One region of the Kitasatospora sp. NPDC086801 genome, then DNA from elsewhere that is predicted to be linked to it. Evidence: riboswitches for the same ligand, from Rfam matches in the RefSeq annotation. Region 1 holds a riboswitch; the other holds the start of a gene.

Region 1 (3,397 bases):
CGAACATCGCGGCGGCGTTGGCCTGCGCGCCCGAGTGCGGCTGGACGTTGGCGTGCTCGGCGCCGAACAGGGCCTTGATGCGGTCGATCGCGATCTGCTCGACCACGTCGACGTGCTCGCAGCCGCCGTAGTAGCGGCGGCCGGGGTAGCCCTCGGCGTACTTGTTGGTGAGTACCGAGCCCTGGGCCTCCATGACCGCCACCGGGGCGAAGTTCTCGGAGGCGATCATCTCCAGGGTGGTCTGCTGGCGGTGCAGCTCGGCGTCGACCGCGGCGGCGATCTCCGGGTCGAGGGAGTGCAGGGACTGGTTCAGAACCGTCATGGTGTGGTCTTCCCGGGAGGAGAGAGACGGGAGCAGGAGGGGGGAGCCTGGCGGGGCGGGCCGCCGCGCTGCGGCCGCCCCGTCACGAGCGGGTCAGCCGCCGATGAAGGCGGTGTACTCGTCCGCGCTGAGCAGTTCGTCGGTGGACTCCACCTGGACCTTGAACAGCCAGCCGCCCTCGAACGGGGCGCTGTTGACCAGGCTGTTGTCGTCCAGGACGTCCTGGTTGATCTCGACGATCTTCCCGGTCACCGGGGAGAACAGGTCGCTGACCGACTTGGTGGACTCCAGCTCGCCACAGGACTCGCCCGCGGTCACGTCGGCGCCGACCTCGGGCAGCTGCACGTAGACGATGTCACCGAGCGCGTCGGCCGCGTGGGCGGTGATGCCGACCGTGGAGACACCGCCCTCGACGGCGGTCAGCCACTCGTGCTCCTTGGTGTACTGCAGGTGCTGGGGGTTGCTCATGGCGTCATTCTCCAGGATGGGAAGCGGGTACGACGAAGCGGGCCGCCGCACGGACGGCTTCGACGCGGGTCTGTCGGGAAAGCGGGGCCCCGGCGGGCGCGGCCCCCGGCCTCAGCGGGCGCGCTTGTAGAACGGCAGCGCCACGACCTGGACCGGCTCGTGCTTGCCGCGCACGTCCACCGCGACGGCGGTGCCGGGGGCGGCGTGGGCCGCGTCCACGTAGGCGATCGCGATCGGCTTGCCCAGGGTCGGGGACGGGGCGCCCGAGGTGATCCGGCCGATCGGGGCGCCGTCGGCGGAGACCACGGTGTACTCGGCGCGCGGGACGCGCTTGCCCTCGGAGACCAGACCGACCAGCACCCGCGGCGGGTTGGCCTCGGCCTCGGCGGCGGCCCTCTCCAGTGCCTTGCGGCCGACGAAGGCGCCCTCGTTGGTGGTCTTGTCGAAGCGCACGACCCGGCCCAGGCCCGCGTCGAACGGGGTCAGGTCGGTGGAGAGCTCGTGCCCGTACAGCGGCATGCCGGCCTCCAGGCGCAGCGTGTCGCGGCAGGACAGGCCGCACGGGACCAGGCCGTGGCCCTCGCCGGCGGCGGTCAGCGCCTGCCAGACGGCCTCGGCGTCGCCCGGGTTGCAGAAGATCTCGAAGCCGTCCTCGCCGGTGTAGCCGGTCCGGGCGAGCAGCACGTCGCGGCCGGCGACCTGGGCCGGGAGGATCGCGTAGTACTTCAGACCGGGCAGGTCGGCCTCGGTGGTCCCGGCCAGGATCGCGGTGGCCTCCGGGCCCTGGACGGCGATCAGCGCGTAGGTGTCGCGGTCGTCGGTGACGACGGCGTCGAAGCCCTTGGCGCGGGCGATCAGCTCGTCCAGCACCAGCTGGGCGTTGGAGGCGTTGGCGACGACCAGGAAGGCGTCCTCGCGCAGGCGGTAGACGATCAGGTCGTCCAGGATGCCGCCGTCCTCGGCGCAGATCATGGTGTAGCGGGCGCGCAGCACGCCCAGCGCGGAGACGAAGCCGACCAGCGCGTGGTCCAGCATCTCGCCGGCCTGCGGGCCGGTGACGGTGATCTCGCCCATGTGGGAGAGGTCGAACAGCCCGGCCCGGGTGCGGACGGCGAGGTGCTCCTCGCGCTCGCTGCCGTAGCGCAGCGGCATGTCCCAGCCGGCGAAGTCGGTCATGGTCGCGCCGAGGGCGCGGTGCAGCGAGTCGAGCGCGGTGAGGCGGGGGGACGACATGGCCTGGAACTCCTCGGTCGGGGCACTCATGGGTGCACGCGCCGGAACCGGACCCGCACGGGGGCCGACCCTGCGCGCGGGCATGCGGCGGCGTGGGTCTCCCCATCTGTCGTCGAACCTGAGAGCTTCACCGCCCACCTGCCCGAAGCTGTTTCCAGCATCCAGGACAGCGTGGTGGCTTGCACCGTGGGTGGGCGTGCGGCAGGGCCGTGCGCCACTTTCCAGATGTGCCTAACCCGTGCGGTAGGGGGGCCTGAGAGATTCCGGGGAGGAGTTGCTCCTTCGGCGCCGGCTGTGCCGCCTGACGGGGCACTCCGGGCTCTCCCGCGCGGGTTCGAGCGGCCAGTATGGAGTTGTCGGTCCGCCGGCGCGCCGCGCCGTCGAACGCGCACATCATGGCACGTCCGCGCCGACGGCGGGAGAGGGGACCCGGTCACACCGCGCTACCCCGGACGCAGCCCTAGACTGCTGCGCGTCGGCGCAGCAGAGGGCGGCCGACCGGCAGAGGGCGGATCAGGCGCGCATGGGGTACCCGGTGGAGCAGCAGCAGGGGTGGGGCGGGCCGGAGTCGGCGCCGCCGGGCGGCGGGTGGCCGGCCAACGAGCTGGAGCAGGTGCTGACCGCCGCGCTGGGCGACCCGGGGGCGACGCCGCGGGTGATCGAGGTGCTGGCCCGCAGCCAGGTGTGGATCCCGCTGCCGGCCGGGGGTGACCCGCAGGGGCCCGCGCTGGACCTGCCGACCATCGAGCTGGCCGGCGAACCGTACGTACCGGTGTTCTCCTCGCAGGAGGTGTTCCTGCGGCAGGCACCGGGGATGGCCTTCGCGGTGGCGCCGGCCTGGGAGTTCGCCCGCGGGCTGCCGCTGGGCGTGGGCATCGCGGTCAACCCGGAGGCGGCGGTGGGCATCCCGGTGCCGCCGCAGGGCGTGGCGGAGCTGCGGCGCGGCCCGCGCGAGGAGCGCCGGGCGGAGCAGGAGCAGCACCAGCAGGGGCCGCACCAGGGCCAGGGCCAGGGCCAGGGCCAGGGCCAGCACCAGCACCAGGGCCAGGAGGCGCCGACCGGTGGCCGGGTGGCGCTGCGCGAGCCGGTGCCGGGGGAGGATCCGGAGCACTTCCTGGCCGCCTGCCGGGCCGAACTGTCGGCCCTGCCCGGGGTGTTGACCGCCCGCCGGGCGCTCGCCAGCATCGAGGGCGAGCCGACCGTGATGTTCGTGGGCGTCCAGCTGGACCAGGCGGCCCCGGCCGACCCGGGCGCGGTGAACGAGGCGCTCGGCCGCGCGCTGGGAACCGTGCCGCTGCCGGGGGGCGTCCACCTCGTACTGCTCGATCTCGTCGACGACCCGGTGGTCGAGTGGCTGCTCACCCGGGTACCCCC
Region 2 (3,397 bases), on a different contig from region 1:
CCGGCCAGGTGACGGCCTCCATCTCGGTGGTCGCGTTGAGCTTCATGGTGCAGGAGCCCAGCGGGATCATGCCGCGGTCCAGCGCGTAGTCCCGGTCCGACAGGCGGCGCAGGTAGCGCAGCATGGCGGTCTCCGAGCGGTGGCTGTGGAAGACCGGGTGGGTCAGGTACTCGTCCTGGCGCAGCAGCGCGCCGGGCAGCGCGTCGGCGGCCTCGGCGACCTCGACCGCGGGGACGCCGAACGCGGCCCAGACGGCGGCCAGGTGCTCGCGGGTGGTGGTCTCGTCGGTGGAGACCGAGATCCGGTCCGCGCCGTCCTCGTGGACGTTGACGCCGTTGGCGCGGGCGGCGGACGCGATCTCGGCGGCGCGGCCCGGGACGACGGCGGTGACGGTGTCGAAGAACTCGCCGTGCAGCAGCTCGACGCCGCCGGCCCGCAGGCCCTCGGCGAGGGCGGCGGCGTAGCGGTGGGTGCGGCGGGCGATGTCGGCCAGACCGTCCGGACCGTGGTACACGGCGTACATCGAGGCCATGACGGCGAGCAGCACCTGGGCGGTGCAGATGTTGCTGGTGGCCTTCTCCCGGCGGATGTGCTGCTCGCGGGTCTGCAGCGCCAGGCGGTAGGCGCGGTTGCCGTCGGCGTCGACCGAGACGCCGACCAGGCGGCCGGGCAGCGAGCGGGCGTACTCGGCGCGCACCGACAGGTAGCCGGCGTGCGGGCCGCCGAAGCCCATCGGCACGCCGAAGCGCTGCGAGGTGCCGCAGGCGATGTCGGCGCCGAGCGAGCCCGGCGAGGCGAGCAGGGTCAGCGCCAGCAGGTCGGCGGCGACCGCGACGATCGCGCCGAGGCCGTGCGCCTGCTCGATGACCGGGGTGAGGTCGCGGACCACACCGGTGGCGCCCGGGTACTGGAGCAGCACGCCGAAGACGCCGCGCTCGGCGATCTCGGCCGGGATGCCCTCGGACAGGTCGGCGACGACGACCTCGACACCGGTCGGCACCGCGCGGGTGTTGATCACCGCGATGGTCTGCGGCAGGGTCTCGACGTCGACCAGGAAGACGCCGCCCTTGACCTTGGTGACGCGGCGGGCGAGCGCCATCGCCTCGGCGGCCGCGGTGCCCTCGTCGAGCAGCGAGGAGCCGGAGGTCGGCAGGCCGGTCAGGTCGGAGACCAGGGTCTGGAAGTTGAGCAGCGCCTCCAGGCGGCCCTGGGAGATCTCCGGCTGGTACGGCGTGTAGGCGGTGTACCAGGCCGGGTTCTCCATGACGTTGCGCAGGATCACCGGCGGGGTGAAGGTGCCGTAGTAGCCCAGGCCGATCATCGGCTGGAGCACCTGGTTGCGGCTCGCCAGCTCGCGGAGTTCGGCGAGCACCTGCGCCTCGCTGCGGCCGCCGGGCAGGTCCAGGCCGGTGATGGAGCGGATCGCCTCGGGAACGGCGGTGGCGGCGAGTTCGTCCAGCGAGCCGTAGCCGATGGACGCCAGCATCTTCTGCTGCGCGGCGTCGTCGGGGCCGATGTGGCGGTTCTCGAAGGGGCTGGCCAGCTCAAGCTCGGTGAGGGTCGAGGCGCCGGTGGGGCGTCCCGCGTTCGGCTGGGCGTTCATGGTGGTCGAGGCCTCCTGGTCACGGACCGGCGGGGGTACGCACGCCGTCCGGCCGGAGCCGCTGCGGACAGCGGTTCGACCCGGGCGGGCGAACCCGACAGGCCTCCCCCTCTGTCATCGGGACCTGAGAGCTTCACCCGCACGGTGCGCTGTGGGCGCGCCGCCGGCTTGCACCGTCGGTGAGGGTGGTGGCCGTCGGCTCCCTCGCCGACGGTCCTGCCCTGCTTTCCAGAGTGACCTACCCCACACGGTACGGATGCCTGAGAGATTCCGGGGAGGAGTTGCTCCTTCGGCGCCCCGACCAGTGCTTTCCGTGGTCGGGGACTCTCCCGAGCGGGCTCGGCGGTCGCGGCCCAGGGTACCAGCGGGAGGCCGTCCGAACACGGGTGCGTCAGGACACTGACCCGGTTCGGTCGTGACCGGCACGTGACCCGGACGGCCCAGCCCCCGGCCCGTCCGGCCCCACCCCGGTCGCGGCCGTCCGATTCATGGCTTTTGGTGTGAAGTGGCGGACGGAACGGGTGCTCCGACCGCCTTCCTGCGGGAGTTCCGCAGGCGCAGCGCACTGGAGGAAAGAGTGCAAACCGATATCGACCCCCGGGACCTCATCGGCCACAAGGCGGTCGACCGCAACGGAGACAAGATCGGCACGGTCGACGAGGTCTACCTGGACGACGCCACCGGCCGGCCGGAGTGGGCCGCCGTCCGGACCGGCATCTTCGGCCGGGACGCCTTCGTCCCGCTCACCACGAGCGAGTTCTCCGGTGACGAGCTCCGGGTGCCGTACGACAAGTCGCTGGTGAAGGAGTCGCCGGACTTCGGCGTGGGCCAGCACCTGTCGCCCGCCCAGGAACTCCAGCTCTACCGCTACTACGGCCTGGACACCCCGGTGGACGGCCGGCCGGTCGGCCCCGACGGCGACCAGCCCGCGCGGCCCGACCTCGACTTCGGCACCACCTCGGCGGCCGGGCCCGTGAAGCCCATCGCCTTCCACTCCCTCGACCCCGTCCCGACCACCACTCCTGCCAGCACCGCCACGGAGGCCGACGTGCGGACCCTCGGCACCCCCGCGCCCGCGCCCGCAGCCGCCGCCACGGCGACCGAGCCCAAGCCCCAGCCCGCCCCGGCCGTGACGCCCACCGCGACCCCGGCCACGGGCTCGCCCGTCCCGGGGCACTCGACCGGCCCGGCCTCTTCGCCCCCCAACGGCCCGGTGGAGATCACCTGCCGCGAGGAGCGCCTGGACATCACCACGGACTGGCACGCCGTGGGCACCGCGAAGCTGCGCAAGTACGTGACCAGCGAGCAGGTCGAGCGCCGCGTCCCGGTGGTCCGCGAGCGCGTCCGGGTGGAGCGGATGCCGGTGAGCGAGGCCGAGCGCGCCTCCCTGACCGAGAAGGAGATCGCCGAGGCGGTGGAGGAGGTCACCCTGCGCGAGGAGCGCCCGGTGGTCCGCAAGTACCTCGCCCCGGTCGAACGGGTCCGCCTGGTGGTGGAGCGCTACACCGCCGAGGAGGTGATCCGGGAGGAGTTGCGCCGCGAGCACGTCGAGATCCACGACAACACCACCGCCGCCGTCCCGACGCCCCCGGTGGCCAACCGGGCAGCCGAGGCCCCCCGCCCGGCCGTGCTGCGCCCGCTCGCCTGACCCCTCGCCCGAGGACCCCGGACCCCATCGGTCCGGGGTCCTCGGCATGCCCCGCCCCGTTCGCCGCCCGGCCGGAATCCTTCGATTTTGCCAAAGCGTCACCACTGGATATTTGACACTCTGAAGTATCTCCCGGCATGGTTACT

Evidence for each region. A riboswitch is a leader RNA that binds a small molecule or an ion and turns the genes downstream of it on or off. The one in region 1 is predicted to bind glycine.
Region 2: linked by a shared signal. The riboswitch ahead of gcvP (aminomethyl-transferring glycine dehydrogenase) and the one ahead of gcvT (glycine cleavage system aminomethyltransferase GcvT) in region 1 are both predicted to bind glycine.

The regions. Positions count from the first base shown of each region.
Region 1 covers NZ_JBIVAX010000003.1:160,399-163,795, reverse strand. The annotation lists gene glyA (serine hydroxymethyltransferase) at 1-322, opposite strand, end outside; gene gcvH (glycine cleavage system protein GcvH) at 416-790, opposite strand; gene gcvT (glycine cleavage system aminomethyltransferase GcvT) at 902-2,023, opposite strand; glycine riboswitch at 2,255-2,360, opposite strand; gene ACIPLC_RS05915 (enhanced serine sensitivity protein SseB C-terminal domain-containing protein) at 2,547-3,397, shown strand, end outside.
Region 2 covers NZ_JBIVAX010000050.1:35,145-38,541, forward strand. The annotation lists gene gcvP (aminomethyl-transferring glycine dehydrogenase) at 1-1,603, opposite strand, end outside; glycine riboswitch at 1,842-1,945, opposite strand; gene ACIPLC_RS33565 (DUF2382 domain-containing protein) at 2,181-3,251, shown strand.